Regions from separate parts of the Polymorphospora sp. A560 genome, predicted to be linked through region 3. Evidence: riboswitches for the same ligand, from Rfam matches in the RefSeq annotation. Region 3 holds a riboswitch; each other region holds the start of a gene.
What was found. A riboswitch is a leader RNA that binds a small molecule or an ion and turns the genes downstream of it on or off. The one in region 3 is predicted to bind cyclic di-AMP.
Positions count from the first base shown of each region.

Region 1: linked by a shared signal. The riboswitch ahead of QCD66_RS18125 (C39 family peptidase) and the one ahead of QCD66_RS06505 (NlpC/P60 family protein) in region 3 are both predicted to bind cyclic di-AMP.
Region 2: linked by a shared signal. The riboswitch ahead of QCD66_RS02075 (coiled-coil domain-containing protein) and the one ahead of QCD66_RS06505 (NlpC/P60 family protein) in region 3 are both predicted to bind cyclic di-AMP.
Region 4: linked by a shared signal. The riboswitch ahead of QCD66_RS00355 (NlpC/P60 family protein) and the one ahead of QCD66_RS06505 (NlpC/P60 family protein) in region 3 are both predicted to bind cyclic di-AMP.

Region 1 covers NZ_CP122282.1:4,057,581-4,063,315, forward strand. The annotation lists gene cydB (cytochrome d ubiquinol oxidase subunit II) at 1-796, shown strand, start outside; gene QCD66_RS18110 (hypothetical protein) at 847-1,545, opposite strand; gene QCD66_RS18115 (peroxiredoxin) at 1,631-2,104, opposite strand; gene QCD66_RS18120 (SDR family NAD(P)-dependent oxidoreductase) at 2,212-2,949, shown strand; gene QCD66_RS18125 (C39 family peptidase) at 3,006-3,704, opposite strand; cyclic di-AMP (ydaO/yuaA leader) riboswitch at 4,094-4,233, opposite strand; gene QCD66_RS18130 (helix-turn-helix transcriptional regulator) at 4,646-5,089, shown strand; gene QCD66_RS18135 (VOC family protein) at 5,100-5,510, shown strand; gene QCD66_RS18140 (ATP-binding cassette domain-containing protein) at 5,656-5,735, shown strand, end outside.
Region 2 covers NZ_CP122282.1:440,638-446,372, forward strand. The annotation lists gene QCD66_RS02055 (ABC transporter ATP-binding protein) at 1-938, shown strand, start outside; gene QCD66_RS02060 (TerD family protein) at 943-1,188, opposite strand; gene QCD66_RS02065 (glycoside hydrolase family 19 protein) at 1,482-2,561, shown strand; gene QCD66_RS02070 (hypothetical protein) at 2,628-3,071, opposite strand; cyclic di-AMP (ydaO/yuaA leader) riboswitch at 3,349-3,480, shown strand; gene QCD66_RS02075 (coiled-coil domain-containing protein) at 3,485-4,522, shown strand; gene QCD66_RS02080 (glycoside hydrolase family 65 protein) at 4,576-5,735, opposite strand, start outside.
Region 3 covers NZ_CP122282.1:1,413,479-1,419,213, reverse strand. The annotation lists gene QCD66_RS06525 (DUF397 domain-containing protein) at 14-214, opposite strand; gene QCD66_RS06520 (helix-turn-helix domain-containing protein) at 661-1,536, shown strand; gene QCD66_RS06515 (helix-turn-helix transcriptional regulator) at 1,572-2,435, shown strand; gene QCD66_RS06510 (DUF6232 family protein) at 2,503-3,006, opposite strand; cyclic di-AMP (ydaO/yuaA leader) riboswitch at 3,691-3,830, shown strand; gene QCD66_RS06505 (NlpC/P60 family protein) at 3,867-4,829, shown strand; gene QCD66_RS06500 (DNA-3-methyladenine glycosylase family protein) at 5,018-5,735, shown strand, end outside.
Region 4 covers NZ_CP122282.1:79,517-85,251, forward strand. The annotation lists gene QCD66_RS00350 (N-acetylmuramoyl-L-alanine amidase) at 3-1,991, opposite strand; cyclic di-AMP (ydaO/yuaA leader) riboswitch at 2,221-2,359, shown strand; gene QCD66_RS00355 (NlpC/P60 family protein) at 2,375-3,418, shown strand; gene dcd (dCTP deaminase) at 3,480-4,058, opposite strand; gene QCD66_RS00365 (pyridoxamine 5'-phosphate oxidase family protein) at 4,182-4,691, shown strand; tRNA gene QCD66_RS00370 (tRNA-Gly) at 4,824-4,897, shown strand; gene QCD66_RS00375 (e9imm peptide) at 5,057-5,332, shown strand; gene QCD66_RS00380 (hypothetical protein) at 5,363-5,735, opposite strand, start outside.

The DNA of each region.
Region 1 (5,735 bases), 2.6 Mb from region 3:
CGCCGCCTTCCCCGAGTGGTACGCCACCCTCTTCTCCGGCTTCTACCTGCCGCTGCTGCTCATCCTGATCGCCCTGATCTTCCGCAACGTCGCCTTCGAGTACCGGCACAAGCGCCCCGACGCCGCCTGGAAGGCCCGCTGGGACACCGCCATCACCGTCGGCTCCGCCGTCCCCGCCGTCGCCTGGGGCATCATCCTGGCCAACATCGTCCACGGCGTACCCCTGTCCGCCGACCACGAGTACACCGGCGACCTGCTCGCCGCCCTGCACCCGTACACCCTGCTCGGCGGCGCCACCTTCCTGGCCCTGTTCGCCACCCACGGCGCGCTGTTCCTCGCCCTGAAGACCACCGGCGACGTACGCGAGCGCGCCAACCAGCTCGCCGGCCGCCTCGGCATGGTGACGTTCCCGCTCACCGCGATCTTCCTGGCCTGGACGCTGAACATCCGGCAGAACACCGCCGCCGTCGCGCTCACCCTGCTCGCGATCCTCGCCCTGGTCGCCGGCCTGGCCGCCAACCGGGTACGGCGCGAGGGCTGGGCCTTCACCGGCACGACCGCCGCCACCGGCCTGCTCGTCGCCACCGCCTTCACCGCGATCTTCCCCGACGTGCTGCCGTCGACCACCGACCCGGCCGGCACGCTGACCACCACCAACGCCGCCGCCAGCGGCTACACGCTGGGCATCCTCACCTGGATCGCCGCGTTGTGCACCCCGGTCGTCCTGGCCTACCAGGGCTGGACGTACTGGGTCTTCCGGCGCCGGATCGGGGTGGCCAACATCCCACCGGACTGACCCCGCTCACCCGTGGCACCCGCCACGGGTGAGCGGCATCCACCGGGGCCTCAGCCCGCGTCGCGCAACTCCGCCAGCCGCGCCTCGATCTCCGCCAACTCCGACCGCAACCGCTCCGCCTGCTGCTCCGCCTCGGCCCGCTCGGCACTCACGATCTGCTCCACCGCCTCGTGCACACCCGGCACGTCGATCAACGCCACCATCTTCAACGCCTCCGCCGGCTTGATGACGTACGGCTTCGCCAACGCCTTGCTGCCCTGCGTCGCACCCACCGTCCACTCACCCTCGGCGTACGCCAGCGTCACCGTCAGCCCCGGCGCCGCCTTCGGCTTCGCCACCTTGGCCGCCTTCGCCGCCCGCCGCGCCGGCTTCGCCTCCACCTCCGGCTCCGACTCGGTCACCGGCTCCGGCCGCGGGGCCGGCACCGGCTGATCCAACTTGAACTCCGGCTCCGCCGGCGGCGCCGGCTCCACGGCCTCCACCTTCGGCTCCGCCGCCCGCCGGCCCGCCGGCACCCGCGGCGCGATCCCCAGATCCGCGGGGGAGAACGGCAGCTCGTCACGACCGAACCGGACCACCACCCACTCCTCGGAGACCGCCGGATCCGTCAGCGCCACCACCTGGCCGACCTGCCCCGCGATCTGCCCCGCCGACTCGGTGAACACCACCTTCGGCTTACGACCCGCCGCCAGCGAGTCACGGATGCCCTCCAGCTCCTCGGTCGACAACCCAGCGGTGCGCGTCGCCATCACAACCCTCTTTTCGTACGCATGTTTGATTGCAGCCTTCCTACCAGGCCACACCGACAACGTCGAGCACGACACCCCGGCCGCGTCAACCCGCCGCCGCCTCCCGCAGCACCGCCAACGCCCGGTCCGCGTGCGCCGTCATGCTCACCTCGCTGTGGATCGCCGCCAGCACCCGCCGATCCGTACCGACCACGAACGTCATCCGCCGCGTCGACAGCGCACCCAACGGCAACGCCCGCCGCACCCCGAACATCCGCGCCACCGACCCGTCGACGTCGGACAGCAGCGGATAACCGAACCCGTACCGGCCGGCGAACTCCCGCTGCCGCTCCACCGAATCCCGACTGACCCCCACCAACTTGGCCCCTACCTGCGAAAACTCGTCAGCCAGGTCCCGGAAATGACAGCTCTCCGCAGTACACCCCGGCGTCAGCGCCGCCGGATAGAAGAACACCACCACCGGCCCGTCCGCCAGCAGCACACTCAACCGCCGCGGCGTACCCGTCTCGTCCGGCAGTTCGAAGTCCTCGACCAGATCACCCTTGCCCAGACCGGCCACCACGCACCTCCACGTCGTCGACCGGCCCACCGTACGCCGGCCATCCACACCGGACGGCAGCGCGGTAGCGTCACCACCACGACCAGCCGAAAGAGGGGGAGTGGGCAGTGCCCGACACACCGGTAACCGTGGTAACCGGCGGCAGCCGCGGAATCGGCGCCGCCACCGTACGCCGGCTCGCCGCCGCCGGACACGACATCGCACTGTGCTACCGCGACGACACCGCCGCCGCCGAAACCGTCCTCGCCGACATCCACACCACCGGCCGACGCGGCATCGCCGTACGCGCCGACGTCACCGACCCCGACCAGGTCACCGACCTGTTCGACCAGACCGAGGCGAAACTGGGGACGGTCACCGGCCTGGTCAACAACGCCGGCGTCACCAGCCGCATCGGCCCACTCGTCGACCTCACCCCGCAAGACCTGCGCCACGTCATCGACGTCAACCTCGTCAGCGCCATCCTCTGCGCCCAACAGGCCGCCCGCCGCATGAACGCCGGCGGCGCCATCGTCAACGTCTCGTCCGCCGCCGCCACCCTCGGCTCACCCGGCGAATACATCCACTACGCCGCCGCCAAGGCCGGCGTCGACGCCCTCACCATCGGCCTGTCCAAAGAACTCGGCCCACGCGGCATCCGCGTCAACGGAGTCGCACCCGGCACCGTCTGGACCGACATCCACACCGTCTCCGGCGACCCCGACCGCCCCAACCGCATCGCCCGGCGCGCACCACTGGGCCGCGCCGGCGACGCACCCGAGATCGCCCACGCCATCGCCTGGCTGCTCAGCCCCGAGGCGTCGTACGCCACCGGCACCATCCTGCGCGTCGCCGGCGGACTCTGACCCACGAACAAGGGCCGGCCCACCAGGGCCGGCCCTTGTTCCGTACGTGTACCCGGTCAGTACGAGTAACCGCGCGACGCCATCCAGTGCGCCATCGTGATCGTGCTCATCCAGTAGCTCGCCGGACCGACACCACTGGGATCGGCGACCCGCACCTGCCGCCCCTCGTCGCCGTAACCGACGATCGTCACGTAGTGCCCACCGGGGAAGCTGCGCCAGAAGCCGTCGTTGTCCGTCGCCCCGCCGACGATGTTCGCCACCACCGGCCGCCCCTTGCCGACCGCCTCGACCACGTCCGCCTGCAGCCGGTCCATCTGCGCCGACGTCGCCTTCTGGCCGGGAATCTCCCGCACCCGGTAGGCGTCCCCGCCGACCACCTTGTTCAACACCCGCGCGATGTCGTGCGACGAGTTCGTCCCGGCGAACGTCGTACCCAGCTGCCCCGCCAGGTTGTCCTGGCTCGGCGTGTGCCCCTGCGCGCTCAGCGCGATACGGGTCGACGCCGGACCGCAGTAGTACGCGTTCGGCTGGTACTGGAAGTCGTACGACAGCGTCTTCTCCGCCGGCGCCTTCGGCGCGGCCTCCTTGGGTGCGGCCTCCTGCGGCGGCGCCGCCTGGGCCCGCTCCGGCGTCAGCGCCAACTGCACCACACCCGACTCGACCCCCGCGTTTGACTCCGCCCCGGTCGGGGTACCGGACGAAAGGCTGCCCGTCGTCGCGGCCACCGCCAGCACGGCGGCCGACGCCACGGCCACCGAACGGAAACGGTTGGGGATAACCCGACGGAACGGATTGTACGAACGAGAGTTTTCCACTTGAAGCTCCATTACCCGCCGACTGTCGTCGGCGTCCCAATCGAAAACGGCAGACGTCGACCAGACCGACGAATCGCGACCCACCCGGGACAGGACCCGCAAAACCGACGGCGGGCCGCAGACGGCACCGCCGCCACAACGGGAGACGCGAAACAGGAAAAGGACAGCCGGCAACGGCCGGCTCAGTCGATTCCGAACCGATCTGGTGTCGTGATCAGTGATCCGGCGTCAGCAAACAGCCAGGATCGTCGGTCCACGCGACAAACGGCCGCACGACAGGGAAATGGGGGATGTGCCAACCAGGCACGCTCGGTACCGCACGAACAGTCGTCTCCTTCCACAACCGCCTACCGGGTTAGCTGACGGATTCGGGCGGGAAAGGTCGCCCTACCGCAGGCATCGGCCCACGGATTCACCCCGATTGCTTGGGTCCCCGGCTCGTACGAATACGACTAAGCGGATCCGCTCCGGCGCCATCGGATGATGACCCAACAACCGGAACGGATTTCCCGACCGTACTGGCCGCCCTCCGCCGTGCCAAGACCCGGTTATCGCGCTGCGATCTATCGCACTCGCGTTCGCCGCACCCGGGCGAAGCCGGGCCGCAAGCGCCCAGCAAAGCCAAAACGGAACGGACGGTGTGTGCACCACCGAAACAACGGCGCCCCCGAGGCCCACCGTCGATACATCACCCGACCACGACGCCACCGAAAAGACGACCCCCATGCCCTCTCGGCCAAATCATCGGGTACGGGCAGCCAGGCCACCCGCCACGACACCAAAGGTGCCCCTGTGACGCCCGGCCACCAGTGGGAGAAAGCCGGCCGAACCACCCCGACCACGCTGGGCAACCCCACCACCGCCATGGCACCATCACGCACGTGACCAGCAACTCCGCCACGACGCAGCACCTGCGCGACCTCGCCCGCCTGCGCCGCGTCCGGGACCGGATCGACCGGGAGTACGCCCGGCCGCTGGACGTCGAGGCCCTCGCCCGCGGCGTGAACATGTCCGCCGGACACCTCAGCCGCCAGTTCCGGCTCGCCTACGGCGAGTCGCCCTACTCCTACCTGATGACCCGACGCATCGAACGCGCCATGGCCCTGCTCCGCCGCGGCGACCTCAGCGTCACCGAGGTCTGCTTCACCGTCGGCTGCGCCTCACTGGGCACCTTCAGCACCCGCTTCACCGAACTCGTCGGCGTCCCGCCCAGCGTCTACCGCCGCCAGGCCGGACACGCCACCGCGGGAATCCCGTCATGCGTCGCCAAACAGGTGACCAGACCGATCAGGAATCGAGAAGCAGCAGGCAACGGCCACAACTAGCGTGACCGGCATGGACATCACCATTCACCACACCTTCCTGCCGCAGACCGACCCCGACGCCGCCCTCGCCTTCTACCGCGACGCCCTCGGCTTCGAGGTCCGCAACGACGTCGGCTACAGCGGAATGCGCTGGATCACCGTCGGCCCCACCAACCAGCCCGGCACCTCCATCGTCCTGCACCCGCCGGCCGCCGACCCCGGCATCACCGACGACGAACGCCGCACCATCACCGAGATGATGGCCAAAGGCACCTACGCCAGCGTCGTCCTGGCCACCCACGACCTCGACAGCACCTTCGAACGCCTCCAGGCCAGCGACGCCGAGGTCGTCCAGGAGCCGACCCAGCAGCCGTACGGAATCCGCGACTGCGCCTTCCGCGACCCCGCCGGCAACATGGTCCGCATCCAGGAACTCGGCTGAACCCACGAAACGACCGATGACCGCCGACCCCCGCCCGGCGCCGCCACGACACCGAACACCGGCGCCGGGCGGGGGAGCGGGGAGACCGGCCCGCCACGCACCAGGCGACGCCGCACCGCGGCCCCGCCCGACAGATGGAGACACGATGAGCAAGGCCACGACGACGCAGCCGCCCGCGCCACACATCGCCGACAGCCACGACCTGATCCGCGTACACGGCGCCCG
Region 2 (5,735 bases), 970 kb from region 3:
GCGACGTGCTCGGCCGTAAACCGAACCAGCTCTCCGGTGGCCAGCGTCAGCGGGTCGCGATGGGACGCGCGATCGTACGCCGCCCCGGACTGTTCCTGATGGACGAACCGCTGTCCAACCTGGACAGCGGTCTGCGGGCGGAGCTGCGGGCCGAGATCTCCGGACTGGTGCGCGAGCTGAAGGTCAGCACCATCTACGTCACCCACGACCAGGCCGAGGCGCTGACCATGGCCGACCGGGTGGCGATCATGCGTAAGGGGGTGCTCCAGGACGTCGGCACCCCCACCCAGGTCTACGGGCGGCCGGCGACCCTCTACGTCGCCGCCTTCCTCGGCAGCCCCCGGATGAACCTGCTCGAGGCGTCGGTCTACGTGCACCTGGACCGCTACGTCACGCTCAACCTCGGTGACCAGGCGCTCTACCTGCCATGGGACGACATCCGGGCGCGGGCCGTCGCGCACTACCACGGTGAGCGGATCGTCGTCGGGATGCGGGCCGAGGCGCTGACCCCGGTCGCACCCGACACCCAGGGCGACGTGCTCCAGGGCCGGATCCGCTACCTGGAGCACCACGGCCACGAGTCGCTGGCCTACCTCGACATCGGGGCGACCGCCGTGGTCGTCGACGACATCAGCGGCGCGGTCCCCGGCCAGGCCGCCGAACCGGGGCCGATCAAGCGGCTCGGTAATGCCGTCCAGCGGCTGACCGGGCGCGGCGCGGACGCCGGCCGCTCGATCCCGCGGCAGCGGCAGGCCGGCGGCCGGACCAGTGTGCTCAGCGACCCCGGCCGGCACCACCGGCGGCCGGCGGAACTGGCCGTACGGCTGGCGCCGTACCCGGGGGTGTCGGCGGGCCATCCGCTGGCGATCTCGGTACGCCTGGACGCCCTGCACTTCTTCGACGAGCGCGGCGACCGGATCGACGTGGGCTGGCGCTGACGCCTCACCTGCAGCCGTTGAGGGGACCGGCCGGACCGGTCCGCTTTCCGGAGTGGACGACCGCGCCGCTCGGGTGGTGCTGCTGGTCGTAGAACACGGGGTCCTTGTCGCCGTGGACCCTGCCGGCCGCGGTCACCAGGAGCGCGGACGCGTCCACGTCGGGTACGCCGGCGCCGGCGGTCCAACTCGGCACGAGCCGTACCCGGGTCGGCGTGAGTGCTGTGCTGGCTCCGTCGGCCAGCGGTGACATGGGTGGCTCCTCGTGCTCGGGGTCGTTCGACCGTATTGGGCACCGTGCGGCGAAGAGTATTTATCTAGATCATCTCGGCCGTTGGGCAGCTCGGTCGGTCCATCCGGTTCGCCCCGCAACCGGCCGTGCGGTGCGGCCCGGTGGCGTCTCCTCGCCGGATGACCTCGGCCGGTGCCGTCGTGCGCCCCGCGTATGCCCGGGGCTCGATCCCCTTGCGTTGGCCGACGGAATAGGTTAGTAAAGTTTATTAAAAGATGGCTGTCTAAGTCTGCTGTAACGAGGAGAGTGATTACGTGTCCAGAAAACGCACGATCGCGTCGCTGGCCGCACTCGCGGTCGCGGTCGCCCTGGCCGTCGTCGTACCGATGTCGTCCGCGTCCGCCGCGACCTGCGCGACCGCCTGGAACTCCTCGGCGGTCTACACCGGAGGCATGACCGCCTCCCACAACGGCCGTAACTGGCAGGCCAAGTGGTGGACGCAGGGCGAGGCGCCCAGCACCGGTGGCTCCGGCGTCTGGGCCGACCAGGGCACCTGCGGAGGCGGCACCCAGCCGCCGCCGGGCACCAACTGCAACCACCCCGCCTGGGTCGCCGGCCAGTGGTACCCGGCCGGCTCGATCGTCCGCTACACCAACGGCCAGTACTACCGGGCCAAGCACGAGAATCCCGGGTACGACCCGATCATCAGCACCTGGTACTGGGAGCCCTACTCCTGCGGCGGGCAGCCGCCCACCACCCCGCCGGGCGGCAACACCGGCTTCGTGGTCAGCCAGGCGCAGTTCAACCAGATGTTCCCGAGCCGGAACGGCTTCTACACCTACAGCGGGCTGACCGCCGCGCTGAGCGCGTACCCGGGCTTCGCCAAGACCGGTGACGAGACCACCCGGCGGCGCGAGGCGGCGGCCTTCCTGGCCAACGTCAACCATGAGACCGGCGGGCTGGTCCACATCGTCGAGCAGAACCAGGCCAACTACCCGCACTACTGCGACACCAGCCAGCCGTACGGCTGCCCGGCCGGCCAGGCCGCCTACTACGGCCGCGGCCCCGTGCAGTTGAGCTGGAACTTCAACTACAAGGCGGCCGGCGACGCGCTTGGCCTGCCGCTGCTCACCAACCCGTGGCTGGTGCAGAACGACGCGGCCGTGGCCTGGAAGACGGCGCTGTGGTACTGGAACACCCAGTCGGGTCCGGGCACGATGACCCCGCACCACGCGATGGTCAACGGGATCGGTTTCGGTGAGACGATCCGCAGCATCAACGGCGCGCTGGAGTGCAACGGCCGCAACCCGGCCACGGTGCAGAGTCGGGTGAACGCCTACCAGCGGTTCGTCCAGATCCTCGGCACCACGCCCGGCAACAACCTCTACTGCTGAGACCGCGCGGGCCGGCGGCGGACAGGTCCGCCGCCGGCCCGCGATCCGGTGGGTGCCGGGCTCCGGTCAGCGTCCGCCGCGTCCCGGCCCCGGCCCGAACCCGCCGCCCTTGCCCCCGAACACGCCGGCCTCGGCGCCCGCGATGATCGCGTCGGCCTGCTCCCGGGTCAGCTTGCCTTCCTCGACCGCCGCGTCGAGCCGCTCCTTGAGCTTCGCCTGCCGCTCCTGCTCGGCCCCGGTGCGCAGGTCACCCTGCACCTTCTCCAGCGCGGCGCTGACCTTCTCCACGTCGACGCCGAGTTCGGCGGCCAGCCCCTCGGCGAGCTGCCGGTTGTGCTCGGCCCGCCGTTCCTCGTGCTGCTCCGTCCGGGACGGCGCGCTGGAGGACGACGTCGACGGCGCGGGTGTCGGATCCTCGGCGAGGGCCACGGTCGGTACGGCCACCGCCAGAGCGAGCACCCCGGCCGCACCGAGGCCGACGAGTGCCGCCTTCCTGGGGACGATCTGCATGATCACTTTCCTCCGATTGGTAACGGTTGGACGGTTTACCGGGATTCACCATGAGTCGTGCCGCTGGGCGCCGGCCATGTGGAACCTGTCAGCAAGCTGGCAAGTCACCGCCCGGCAGCCGCCGGCGGCCGGCTCGACCGACCAACAGACATCACCGAAAGTCGTTGTCCTGTAACGCATCCGCCCTGGTAGTGGCTCGGTGGTTCCGGAGCGACGGACCCGAACCATCCGGTAGGCTGGCCCGCGGTCTCCGCCCGGCGGCGCCCATCGGCGCCGGTGGTGACCGCCGCCCAATCGCCGCGAGGCGAGCCGGGGAACCAGGTGTCCCGGGGTGAATCCGCGCCAGCGGTAGGGATCCTTCCGTCCCGAACCCGTCAGCTAACCCGGTCGGCGGCAGATGGGAGGAACGGTAGATGACGTCATTCCAGCGTCGGCGGCAGTCGCTGCCCGTCACGCTCGTGACCGCCGTAGCCGTGCTCATCGGCTTGGCGGTCGCCCCCGGCACGGCACACGCCGAGCCAACTTCCGCACCGACGACGCCCGGCGACGAGGGTGAGAACCCGTTGCTGCGCGACGTGATGGAAGCCACCAGCCGTGGCTACGTCGAGGCGAAGACGGCGGTCGACAACTCACGCAAGCGCCAGCTGCAGCTCACCCTCGAACTGCAGAAGGTCGAAAAGCAGATCGAGATGCTCCAGCCCGAGATCGGCCAGGTGGCGGCCAACGCCTACCGGATGGGCCGCATCGGGCCGATGATGATGCTGCTCAACAGCGCGTCGCCCGAGGACTTCCTCGACCGCGCCGAGAGCCTCGACGCCCTCGCCCAGCACGACAACCGGAAGATGCGCGAACTCAACGCCGCGCTCGACCAGGCCAACCGGGCCAAGGCCGCGATCGACCAGGCCGTCACCGAGGAGCAGCAGCAACTCGAGGTCATGGCGAAGAAAAAGGCCGAGACCGAGAAGGCGCTCCGGCTGGCCGGCGGCGCCTCGACCGGCGGGTTCGTCAACGCGACCTCGCCGATCGCCGCGCAGGCCCCGCGCAACCGCGATGGATCGTGGCCGGCACAGTCGTGCAACCAGAACGACCCGACGACCTCGGGATGCATCACCGCGCGTACCCTGCACGCGCTCAAGGAGACCCAGAAGGCCGGGTTCAACTGGTACGTCTCCTGCTACCGCCCCGGTGGGCCGTACGAGCACCCCAAGGGACGCGCCTGCGACTTCTCTTCCCAGAAGAAGGGCTTCGGCGGCGTCGCGCAGGGTGAGAACAGGTTGTACGGCAACAACCTGGCCGCGTTCCTGGTCCGCAACGCCGACCGGCTCGGCATCCTCTACGTCATCTGGTTCAAACAGGTCTGGCTACCGGCGATCGGCTGGAAGTCGTACAGCGGCGCCTACGGCGACCCGAACACCGACCACACGAACCACGTGCACCTGTCCCTGCTGTAGGGACACTCACGCCGGAGCCGGGTCGCCTGCGCGACCCGGCTCCGGCGTATCCGTCACAGCTCGCCCAGCGCCGACCGGCGGGCCGGGGCACGCCCCGGCGGCTGGCGGGGCGGCGGCCCCGCCGGCGGAGCCGCCGGGATCGGCAGGGTCACCGGATCGTCACAGGTCACCGTGACCTCCTCACCGTGGTGCCGCAACTCCAGCCGGGTGTCGTCGTCGCCGTCCCGCAGCGCGTACGTCACCTCGTGCGGCCGCACGTCGACCCGCAGCCGCCGGCCGTGCCACATCAACGAGAACTCCAGCCGGCCGATCCGGCTCGGCAGCCGGGGCGCGAACGACAACCGGCCGTCGTGGTCACGCATCCCGCCGAGCCCGGCCACCAGCGCGATCCACGCCCCCGCCAGCGACGCCACATGCACCCCGTCGCGGGTGTTCTGGTGGATGTCGTGCAGATCCATCAGGGCGGCCTCGCCCAGATAGTCGTGGGCGAGTTCGAGATGGCCCGTCTCGGCGGCCAGCACCGACTGGGTGCACGCCGACAGCGACGAGTCGCGAACCGTACGACGCTCGTAGTAGACGAAGTTGCGCGCCTTCTCCTCGGCGGTGAACGCGTCGCCGCGCAGGTGCATCGCCATCACCAGGTCGGCCTGCTTGACCACCTGCTTGCGGTAGAGGTCGAAGTACGGGTGGTTGAGCAGCAGCGGGTACTTGTCCGGCGGGGTCGCGGCGAAGTCCCACTCCTGGTAGCGGGTGAAGCCCTCCACCTGCGGGTGCACGCCCAGCTCCTCGTCGTACGGCACGTACATCGACCCGGCCGCGTCCCGCCACGCGGCGGTCTCCTCGTCGTCGACGCCGAGCCGCCACGCCTCCTCGCTGTGCCGCTGCACCGCCTCCGCGGCGGCCAGCAGGTTCCGCTGCGCCATCAGGTTCGTGTAGACGTTGTCGTCCTTCACCGCCGTGTACTCGTCCGGCCCGGTGACCCCGTCGATGTGGAACCGGCCGTGCCGGTCGTGGTGGCCCAGCGACCGCCACAACCGCGCCGTCTCCACCAGCAGCTCCAGGCCGATCTCGCGCTCGAACTCGGTGTCCCCGGTCGCCTGCACGTAGCGGCGGACGGCGTCGGCGATGTCGGCGCCGATGTGGAAGCCGGCGGTGCCCGCCGGCCAGTACGCCGAACACTCGTGGCCCCGGATCGTCCGCCACGGGAACGCCG
Region 3 (5,735 bases):
GGTGCGTCAGTACCTATCGAAGATCAAATCCGCCGGCCCGAACACCGGCGATGAAATCCGCCCAGACAGATTCGGTGAAGGTCACCTGGTCCACCGGAAGCGCACTGTTCCTGACCGCGACCTCACCACTACGGCGAGCAACCTCCACGCAGTTGTGCGCCTCGCACCGGCTGCTTTTTACCCACTCGCCTATGGCAGGACCTGCCTGAGCCATCCTTCTAGCTCCCTCTACGTTTTGCCGTGATCTCAAACGTGGCCGGATGCCACCAGGCGGCAGCCTACTTCCCGACCGCCCGCAATACGTCGACACGCGGAGGGCGGTTTTCAAAAACACCGTACGGAACCGTTCGGCCCCGGAAAGCACCCGCCAAAGCACCCGGTCCGACTACCGACGATCACGATTACCCACCACCCGAACCCGAACAGTTGATCTAGCCGGGCGAGAGGCCGATGACGCGCGGGGCGCAAAGACCCTGGAAAAGGCGACGACGACGGGTGTAACCTGCACAGGACTCGCTATGTGGCAGGTTGCGGCTAGCCAGGTGGCGGATTTGCCCGAGCGGCACCCGCTCGAGCAGTGGCGGATTTTGCCCGAGCGGCACCCGCTCGAGCAGCAGAACCGGCGCGGTTGTGCATCGCGCGCGCACGGAGGCTGAGCGAATGACGACGGTGCACGGACCGACGGTCGGACGACGGCGGCTGAGGTCAGCGCTACGCGCGGCCCGTGAGAGGGCGGGCTACACCCAGGAACAGGTCATCGGCGCGATGGACTGGTCGCTGTCCAAGCTGATCCGGATCGAGGCCGGGACCGTGTCGATCTCGACCAACGACCTCAAGGCGCTGTTGAGCCACTACCGGCTGACCGATCCCGAGCAGGTCTCGGAACTGCTGGAACTGGCCAGGGTCGCCCGCCGGCGGACCTGGTGGTCGCAGTACAAGGAAACCCTGCCCGCCCCCTTCATCGCCTACATCGGGCTGGAACTCGAGGCGTCCACCCTCTCGTTCTTCCAGTCCTCCGGCATCCCCGGACTGCTGCAGACCGAGGGATACGCACGGGCGACCGTCGCCGCGGCCGCCACGACCTCGACCGTCTTCCCGATCGACGAAAGCGAGATCGAAACGAGGGTGGCGGTCCGGATGCGCCGCCAACGCGAGATGCTCAGCCGCCCCGAGCCGCCACAGGTGAACGTCGTGCTCGACGAGGCGGTGCTGCACCGGCAGACCGGCGGGCCGGCCTGCATCCGCGAGCAGCTGCGGCATCTGGTCGCGATGGGCAGCGAACCCAGCATGAACATCCAGGTGCTGCCCTTCACCGCAGGCACGTACGCCAGTCAGGGATCGTTCATCGTGCTGGACTTTTCCGGCTCCGACGACGCTCCGGTCGTCTACCTCGAGGGCGTGCTGGCCCAGGACATCGTCGACCGGCCCGACCTCGTGGCGCCCTACCAACAGACGTTCCAGCGGCTCCGGGAGATGTCCCTCGGGCGCGACGAGTCGATCGCCACGATCGACCGGATCGCCCGCCAGATCGGCTGACGATCCCCGGCTCCGGTTCGGTGAGGAGGCCACCGATGACCGCGCTACACGGAGCGACGATCGGACGCCGGCGACTGCGCTCGGCACTGCGGGCGGCCCGGGAGGGTGCCGGCCTCACCCAGGAACAGGTCGCCGACGCCATGGACTGGTCGCTGTCCAAGGTGATCCGGATCGAGGCCGGCGCCGTCTCCGTCTCCACCAACGACGTGAAGGCGCTGATCAGCCACTACCGGCTGACCGACTCCGAGCAGGTCGCGGAGCTGGTCGCCCTGGCCCGGGTCTCCCGTCGCCGGGCCTGGTGGTCGCGATACCGCGACGGGCTGCCGGCGCCGTACCTGTCGTACATCGGGCTCGAGGTCGAGGCGTCGAGCCTGCTGGTCTTCCAGTCGGTCGGGATTCCGGGGCTGTTGCAGACCGACGCGTACGCGCGGGCCAGCACCGTCGCCTCGTTGCGCTTCGCGGTGGAGCCGTTCGATCTCGACATCGTCGACGACGTACGGGCACGCCGCCGGCACGAGGTGCTGGACCGGGCCGACCCGCCGTCCATCGAGGTCGTACTCGACGAGTCGGTGCTGCACCGGCAGACCGGCGGGGCGCCCTGCCTGCGCGAGCAGTTGCGGCATCTCGTCGAGGCCGGCCGCAGGTCCAACATCACGATCCAGGTGCTGCCGTTCCAGGTGCCGGACTACGCGGTACGCGCCCCGTTCATCGTCGTCCGGTTCCCGGGTACGGGTGACACCGACGTGGTCTTCGTCGGCAGTCCACTGTCGCAGGACCTGACCGACACGTCGGACACGGTGGAGCCCTACGTGGCTGCCTTCCGGACCCTCCAGGGCATGTCGCTGGAGCCGGCGGCGTCGCTCGCGCGCATCGCGCGGATCGCCGACGACCTCGGCTGAGCCCGGGGTGGGCCGGACACGCGGACGCGGACGGATCCGGCAGGGATCCGTCCGCGTCGTGGTGCGGTCAGCGTACGGTCGGCCACTGGCCGGCGGCGGCCAGCGGGTCGGCGATGCCGCCGTACCGGGCGGCTTCCTTGGCCCGGAGCAACGCCCGGGAGACCTGTCCGTACACCCGTTCCTGGTCGGTGCTGAAGACCATGACCGCCCGGCCGCGGATGTCGGCCCACAGCTCGTACGGCCTGGGCCGCAGCCGGTATCCGACGGCGGCGGTCAGCATGGGCACCATGGCGGCGGCGCCGAGGGCCAGGTAGGTGGCGGGGCTGATGGTGTGGAGTTCGCGGACGAAGCCGAGGGTGACTCCGATTCCGGCGACCACCGCCGCGGTGACCAGCATCGACCGGACGATGAGTGGATCCCGTCGGCCACGCCCGGTCCGCAGGTTGGTCAACTCCCAGATCGGGTAGCGCCGTTTGCCGATCACGAACCACTCCGTCGTGATGTAGAGACCGGGCTGGCGGTAGATCGTGGCAGGTGTCCGGCGGGTTACCCATTCGGGCTTTCCGGACATGGCCTCTGTTGGGCGGGTGGGTTGGCGGGTAGCATTCACGAGATGCCTCCAAGGGCTCGTGACGCGGGTCGGCGACGCAGATCGAGAGCGACGTAGATCAAAATCGACGTAGATCAAAATCGCCAGTGTTCTGGGGTCGGCACGTGTCCCGAAAGATCCACATGCGGTTCGAAAGATCGGCATCTGATGGCAGTCAGGTGCCGATCGCCTTCTCGTTGCGGCGCCGGTTCCGCGAAACCTTTACGGCCTAACACCATTGTGTGGACCCGCGCGCCAAAAGAGAAGGGGGGCAATGTGCAACCTGGCACTTTTACAGGCGGCAGGTGGCCCCCTGGACACCCATAGCCACCACATTGCACACATTTGATCCGATTGATACCGCCAAGAGCGACAAATAGCCTCAAACAACAATCAATCTTGGCAAGATCGACTTTTGATCGCAGCGTCCGCCGCGCGGTCCATCCGCGATCCCGATCGAGCCGGCAATCGACGCAGCGCGCAGCGACAACAACGGACAGTAAGCACATCGCGCCCCGACCAGGCAACTTCGCTCCACATCACGCAGCCGCCCTCTTTCGGTTGATCCGGACCACGACTAGGTTGGAGCCGCTGGTCCGGTCGTCAGCCAACCCCCTCGGGAGGCGCCGGCCCGGCGCCGCCGAATCACCGGTCATCCATTGTCGACATCCGATCACGCTGCGCAGTCGACCGGACCGGTGAACCGGGAACCCACCGGCACCAAGGGGTGAATCCACGTTTCGTGGTAGGGCGATCTTCCCGCCCGAATCCGTCAGCTAACCCGGTAGGCGGCTGGATCACGTCGATCGGGCGTGACCCGGGGAAGAAAGGCTCTGCCTGTATTGTCGCCCGCCCGGATGCTGCTGCGCGCCGTCGTCCTGACCGGCATCACCATCGGCCTCGTCGTACCCGCCACGGGTGCCGCCGCCGAACCGTCGGTCAGCGAGCTGACGCAGCGGATCAACAAGTCGTCGACCGAGCTGGAGAAGGTCGTCGAGTCCTACAACAAACTCAACGAGGAGATCAAGGCAACCAAGGCGGCCAAGACCGCGGTGGAGGCCAAGCTCGGACCGCTGCAGGAGCAGTTGGCCCAGACCGAGGTCGAGGTCGGCACGATCGCCGCCCGGGCCTACAAGTCGGGCGGCCTGGACACCATCCAGGCGATCCTCACCGCGAGCGAGAACGGGTCGCTCGTCGACCGCCTGGGCACCCTGGAACAGCTCGCCCGCGAACGCCAGTCGCAGGTGAGCGGGTTCACCGCGACCCAGCGCGAATACCTGGACGAGCAGGCACGGCTCGACGCCACCCTGGCCCGCGAGACCGCCCAGGCCAAGGAACTCCAGGCCGGCAAGAAGAAGATCGAGGCCGACCTCAAGAAGCTGTACGAGATGCGGGAGCGGGCGTACGGCGCGGCCACCAACCCGGGCAGCTCCTACACCGGCAGCATCCCGGCGGTCTCCGGGCAGGCCGGTGTCGCGGTCCGGTTCGCGTACGGCGCGATCGGCAAGCCGTACGTGTGGGCGGCCTCCGGCCCGAACGGCTACGACTGCTCGGGTCTGACGCTGGCGGCGTGGCGGGCGGCCGGCAAGTCGCTGCCCCACAACGCGGCCATGCAGTGGGACCGGGTGGCGAAGATCAGCCGGAGCGCGCTCCAGCCAGGTGACCTGGTCTTCTACAGCAACCTCGGCCACGTGGGCATCTTCGTCGGCAGCGGCAAGGTGATCCACGCACCGACCTTCGGCGAGAGCGTCAAGATTTCCAGCGTCGACATGATGCCCCCGTACGGCTACGGCCGGGTGCGCTAGACCACTCCTGCCGCCCGGCGGCCCCGCCGTGCCAGTCGCACGCGGGGACCGTCGGGCGGTCCGGTGGCCGGATCGCGAACACCGCAAGATCGCCGTTTCGGCGCCGATAACGCAGTCGAGTGCACATTCGGCGCCGAAACGGCGATCTTGAACGGCGATTGTCGTAGGACCGCCCCATGCTGGCCGGCATGACAGACCTCCCTGCGGTCCATCGGACCGTTCTGCCTGCTCTGCCCCCGTTCTCGTTCGACCTGAGCCTGCGTGCCCTCGACGGCTTCGGCCCGGGCGCCGGCGACCATCGCCGCACCGACGACGCGGTCCGCAAGGCGTTGCTGCTCCCCGCTCCCGCCGGCCGTCCCGACCGGGCGGTCGTGGTCGAGGTCGCCGCGGCCGCCGGCCCGCCCGGTGTCACCCTGACCGTCTTCGCCGACATCCCGCTGGCGCCGGCCGACCTGTGCGCCGTCGAGCGGCTGGTCGCCCGCTGGTTCAGCCTGGCGGACGATCCGGCGCCGCTGCTGGCCGCCGCCGACACCGACCCGGCCATGGCCCCGCTGCTGCCGGTGCTTCGCGGCCTGCACCAGGTCCGGTTCGCGTCACTCGCCGAGGGCGCGGTCTACTTCACGCTCACCCAGCGCAGCACGCAGTGGTTCGCCGCGGCCCGCAAACGGCGCCTGATGGCCGACCTGGGCACGACCGTCCGGCTCGACGGCACCGCCTACACCGCGTTCCCTTCGCTGGCGACCATCGCCCGGCTGACCGACGACGAGCTGACCGGCTACACCGGCCACCGGCAGCGCACCGAGCGCCTGCGGGGCGTCGTCGAGGGGATCGCCGCCCTCGACGAGGAGTGGCTGCACACCGCCCCCTACGACGAGGTCCGCGCGGCCCTGCTCGGCGTCGCGGGCG
Region 4 (5,735 bases), 1.3 Mb from region 3:
GGTCAGCGCGGAGCGCCGACTGGTGACATGAGGATCTGTACGTCCTCCCGGTCCACGTACATGAACCGGTGTCCGAACTGGATCTGCACGTACGTCTTCTCGCCGCGGATCACCGTCCAGTCGCCGGGCGAGTTGCCCTCGTACGTGCTGGCCCGGTAGTACTCGCTGCCCAGCACGTCACCGACGGCGTACCGTTCGCCGGCCTTCATCGTGTACTGCAACGGGGAGATCGTCTGGTAGGGCACCCCCGCCGGGTACGCCGCCGCCTCGGGGTAGGCACGGCCGTACAGCGGGATGGTGTCCTTGCCGGGCTTCGGGGTGGCGACCAGGCCGATCGACCACTTGCCGTTCGGCGCCGACGGCGGATTGTGGAACCACGCCTTCTGCCCGAGATACCAGATCGCCGTCCAGTCGCCGCGCCGCTCGGCGATCGCGTACGTCTGCCCTGCCGACGCCCGCGCTCCGTGGTCGGAGATGTGCATCGTGTTCGGCGTACCGTCGGGGCGCTTCGCCAGGTCGTTGACGAGCGGGGCGTCCGGGCTCGGCGCGCTGCGCAGGATCACCGACGACGAGCCGCGCGACGGGCACGGTACGCCCGCGACCTCGCAGCCGGTGAACGCCGGCCGGTTCGTCGCGAAGTCCGGGTCGATCGTGACCAGGCCGGTACGGTGCGTGCCGGTGCTCCAGAACGGCGCCTTCAGCAGGTCGAAGTAGTGCGACCAGTTCCAGTACGGGCCCGGGTCCCAGTGCATGCTGCCCATGTTGCTGGCGAGCGTGCCGGGCACGTTGTCGTGCCCGATGATGTGCTGCCGGTCGAGCGGGATGCCGAGCCGCAGCGCCAGGTGCCGCACCAGCTTGGCGGAGGTGCGGTACATCGCCTCGGTGTACCAGGTGCCCTGGGCGGCGAAGCCCTCGTGTTCCAGGCCGATCGCCTTGGCGTTGACGAACCAGTTGCCGGCGTGCCAGCCGACGTCCTTGGCCTTCAGGTGCTGGGCGATGTGCCCGTCGACCGAGCGCAGCGTGTAGTGCCAGCTCACCCAGTTCTTGTCCTGGGCCAGCCGGGTCGTGCCGGCGAAGTAGCCCTCGGCGTCGTGGATGACGATGTACTCGATCTTCTGCTGGGCCGGGCGGTTGCCCTTGTCGTGGTTGCCGTAGCTGGTCGGGACCGTTCCGTCGCCGCGCAGTTCGTACGGCGCCGGCAGCCACTCGCAGGAGATGTCGTCCGGGCACTCCAGCCCGTCCGGGCGGGCCAGCTTGCGCAGGCCGAGCCGGTCCAGCCAGGACGTCGCCGGGGTGAGGCCGGCGTGCCGGGCCAGACTGACCTGGTGGCCGTCGTCGGTCCGCCGGGTCGCGCCGGTACGGATCGTCGAGTAGACCTCGTCGGCGAAGGCGGCCGCCGCGTCACGGGTGTCGGCGCCGGAGTAGCGCGCGACCGCGCCGTACCAGTCGGCCGGGTCGCTGCCGGCACCCTGCGGGGCACCCAGTTCCCGCTGGTACGCGGCGAGCAGCGCGGCGCCGCCGCGGATGTTGACCACCGGGTCGGTACGCAGCGCCTCGGCTCCGGCCCCGGTCAGTCCGGCGGCGGTGCCGAGGGTACGCAGCGCCGCCTCGTCCGGCGGGTTCGGCGCGGGGTGTTCGAGTTCGATCGCCTCGCGGGAGGTGTCGCCGCGCGGGTCCTCGTGGGTGCCGTGGTGACCGGGTACCGGCAGGCTCGCCACGTGCGCGGCGTCGGTGAGGTGCATCGGGCCGTACCCGCCGCTCGTGCTCGGCGTGCCGGCGTTGGTGTCCCAGCGCGACTGCAGGTACGACACGCCGAGCAGGATGCTCTCCGGTACGCCGTACTCGGCGGACGCGGCGGCGTACTGCTGCTGTCTGGTATCGGTCGGGGCTGGCACGGCGGGTGCCGGGCTGACCGGCACGAGCGTCGCGGCGCCGACGACCGCGACGCTGAGCAGGATCCGCCTGCCCGTCGGCTTGGTGAGACGCTGCATCGAACCTCCAGTCGGATTGATCTATGTCGTCACCTTCGTCCGTGTGGCCGCTCCCGTCAATGGATTCCGGACGATGTCTGCGTACTGTAGGAAACTTTCATGCCTGACTGACTGCGACAGGCTTGACACGCAACGGATTTCACAGGTCCGGTGGTTGCGCATTGATAACGACGCTGCCTAATGTGATGAACCGTCGAGCGGGATCCGGCCATCCACCAGGGATGGCGTCGACTCGACACCGCCGAGTCACAACAAGGTCGTGAGCCGGGGACCCAGAAGTAACCGGGGTGAATCCGCAGACTTGCGGTAGGGCGCAACTCTCCCGCCCGAACCCGTCAGCTAACCCGGTAGGCGGTCCGTAAGGAGAAGGAGCACCGACCCCGGTGGCTGATCATGCACCGTGGCGCCGACTCTTCCGGCCGGCGACCGCCGGCCGACCGCCGGCCCTGCCACGTCTCCGCCGGTTGACCAGGACAACCGTCTTCGTCGCCGTCGCCAGTGTCGCCATCGTCCTCTTCGGAGCGGTACCCGCCCAGGCCGAGCCGACCGTCGCCGAGATCGAAGCCCAGATCGACAAGTCGTGGAGCCAGCTCGAGCCGGTGATCGAGCAACACAACGCCACCCGCGAGCAACTGGCGACGAAGAAGAAGCAGGCCGACGCCCTCGCCGCGAAGATCGCCCCGCTTCAGCTCCAGGTCGACCTGGCCATGGAACGCGTCGGTCAGTTCGCGACCCGCGCCTACAAGGGCGGCAACACGTCGGCGTTGAACTCGATTCTCACCAACGGCTCGCCGCAGACCCTCGCCGACCAGCTAGAACTGCTCGACCAGTTCGCCCGCCGGCAGGCCCGCGACATCCAGAGCGTGGTCGACCTCAAGGCGCAGTACACGGCGCAGAAGGGCCCGCTCGACACCCTCGTCGCCCAGCTCACCACGACCGAGGCCGAGCTGGCAGCCAAGACCAAGCAGATCAACGCGGACATCAAGAAGCTCCAGGAGCTGCGGCTCAAGGCGTACGGCACCTCCGGCGGCCTCGGCTCGCTGCGTCCGGCGCCCTGTCCGGCGACGTACCCGGGTGGGCCGGCCAGCACGGTCGCGAAGTTCGCCTGCTCCCAGATCGGCAAGCCCTACGTCTGGGGCGCCTCCGGGCCGAACGGCTACGACTGCTCCGGTCTGATGCTCGCCGCCTGGGGCAAGGTCGGCGTACGACTGCCGCACAACGCCGCCGCCCAGCGCCGGACGATGCCCTCGATCAGCCGCTCCGAGCTGCGCCCCGGTGACTTCGTCTTCTACAACTCCGACCTCAGCCACGTCGGCATGTACGTCGGCAACGGCTGGCTGGTGCACGCCTCCCAGGCCGGCGTACCGGTCCTGATGAAGCGCTACGACAACGGCACGATCCACAGCTTCGGCCGCCCCAGGATGTGACGGCGAGGCCAAAAGGGGCGGCTCCCTCGACGGGAGGCGCCCCTTTTGCTGTCTTCGTGCCTCAGCGGACCGGCCAGGTCCGCCAGTTCTGCCACGAGCGGCTCGGCGTCGGTCCACGCTGCCCCTGGTAGCGCGAACCGTAGACCGCCGACCCGTACGGGTGCTCGGCCGGCGACGACAGCCGGAAGATGCAGAGTTGGCCGATCTTCATCCCCGGCCAGAGCGTGATCGGCAGGTTGGCCACGTTGGACAGCTCCAGCGTCACGTGCCCGGAGAAGCCCGGATCGATGAAGCCGGCCGTCGAATGCGTCAGCAGGCCGAGCCGGCCGAGGCTCGACTTGCCCTCCAACCGTCCGGCGAGCTGGTCGCCGAGGGAGATCACCTCGAGCGTCGACGCGAGCACGAACTCGCCCGGATGCAGCACGAACGGCTCCCCGTCCGGTACCTCGACAGCCGAGGTCAGGTCATCCTGCTGCACCGACGGGTCGATGTGCGTGTAGAGGTGGTTGTTGAACACCCGGAAGAGCCGGTCGAGCCGTACGTCGATACTCGACGGCTGGACCAGCGCCGGATCGAACGGCTCCAGCGCCAGGGCGCCCGCCTTGATCTCACTGACGAGGTCGCGGTCGGAGAGCAGCATCGTCACACCATAGCGAGCCGGTCTGGGTGGGTCGGCGGCCCGCCCCGCCGGTTCGGGCAGATTGTGCTGGTCAGATCCGCGGTTCGTTACCCGTGTCGTACAGATGTTCGATAGAATTCCGGTATGGCTACCTGGACCGAGTTCGCCGCCGACGAGCCCCGACTCGCCGAAGCGATCCGTTCGCTGATGCACCAGTACGGCCCCGGCCTGGGCTACCTGGCCACCGTCCGGGCCGACGGCGGGCCGCGCGTACACCCCGTCGCCCCGGTGATCACCGACGAGGGCCTCTTCTGCTTCGTCGTCGACTCACCCAAACGCCGCGACCTGGAGCGCGACGGCCGGTACGCCCTGCACTCGTTCCCCCCGGAGGACAGCGACGACGAAGCCTACGTCGCCGGCCGCGCCCGTCCCGTGACCGACCAGGCACGGGTCGCCCGGCTGGCCGACACCCTGCGCGCCACCGACGACGTCGACTGGCGCCTCTTCGAGTTCAGCATCGAGGTCGCGATGGTCGCCCGCCACGGCCAGTCCGGCGCCACCCCGCTGACGGCGGACCCGGCCGGCCGTCCCGAAGTCCGACTCTGGCTGGACCCCGCGACGTCGCCGGCCGTGGCGACCCAGTTGGCCGCCTGAGCCCACCCCATCCCCCGAAGATCCGCGTGGCCAGGGGCCGGCGCCCGCCCAACGTGCGCCCACCCCCTGGTCACGCGGATCGGGAGGGGTCCGTGCGTCAGCGCAGCCGACCAGGTACAGTGAGGTCCGCTCGCGGGTGTAGTTCAATGGCAGAACATCAGCTTCCCAAGCTGACAGTGCGGGTTCGATTCCCGTCACCCGCTCCAGACAAAGCCCTGGCCAGGACGCAAGTCTCAGCCAGGGCTTCGGCCTTTCCAGATCAGCGATCATGGGTACGCGCGCCGCCGAGCGGTGCACCACGAACTGGTGGAACGTCTCGGTCAATGCTCACCCCCTCGCACGGTAAGACGTCTCCCGTGCCGGCGATGGTTGAGGTCAGACTGGAGACAGGTGACGACGGGCGGAGCGGGATGGGTGAGGGACTGACCCGGGATCAGGTGATCGTGCTGGTGGAACGGATCATGAACGGGGAGTATGCGGACGACGAGGAACTGGACCGCTGGCTCGACCGGCTCGCCCGCGATCTCGTCTGCCCCAGCGTCGCCGACCTGATCTTCTGGCCGCCCACGCCCTTGTCGGCGGCCGAGGTTGTCGAACGGGCCCTGGCCTACCAGCCCATCCGGACGCAACCTCCACAGTGATCAGAGGCCGCTGGCCAGGGCGGAGATTTCTTAGGCGGCAAGCAGGTCGGACAGGGCGGCCATGTGGGCTACTCGGTCACGGTGCTGTCGGGCTTGGAGCACCAGGTTCGCGACGACCAATGCCAGGTCGTTTTCTGGTATGTCGAGTCCCAGGTTCCGGCTCATCCAGGGTGCTACCTCGCTCCACCGGTAGAAGATCGTCCCCTCCCGTACCGGATTGGCAGGTGGAGGGAAGCCTCCCGGCCCGCGCTCCCCCGTGGAGTACCGGCGGACCGACTCCCGACTCTGCCCGATGCGGTCGGCGATGTCGGCGAGGGTCACGAGATCCTGATCCAGCACTCGCAGCGCAACCAGGCCGACGGAGTCGATGGCTCGTACGGCGGTGGCTATGGCATCGGCCAGG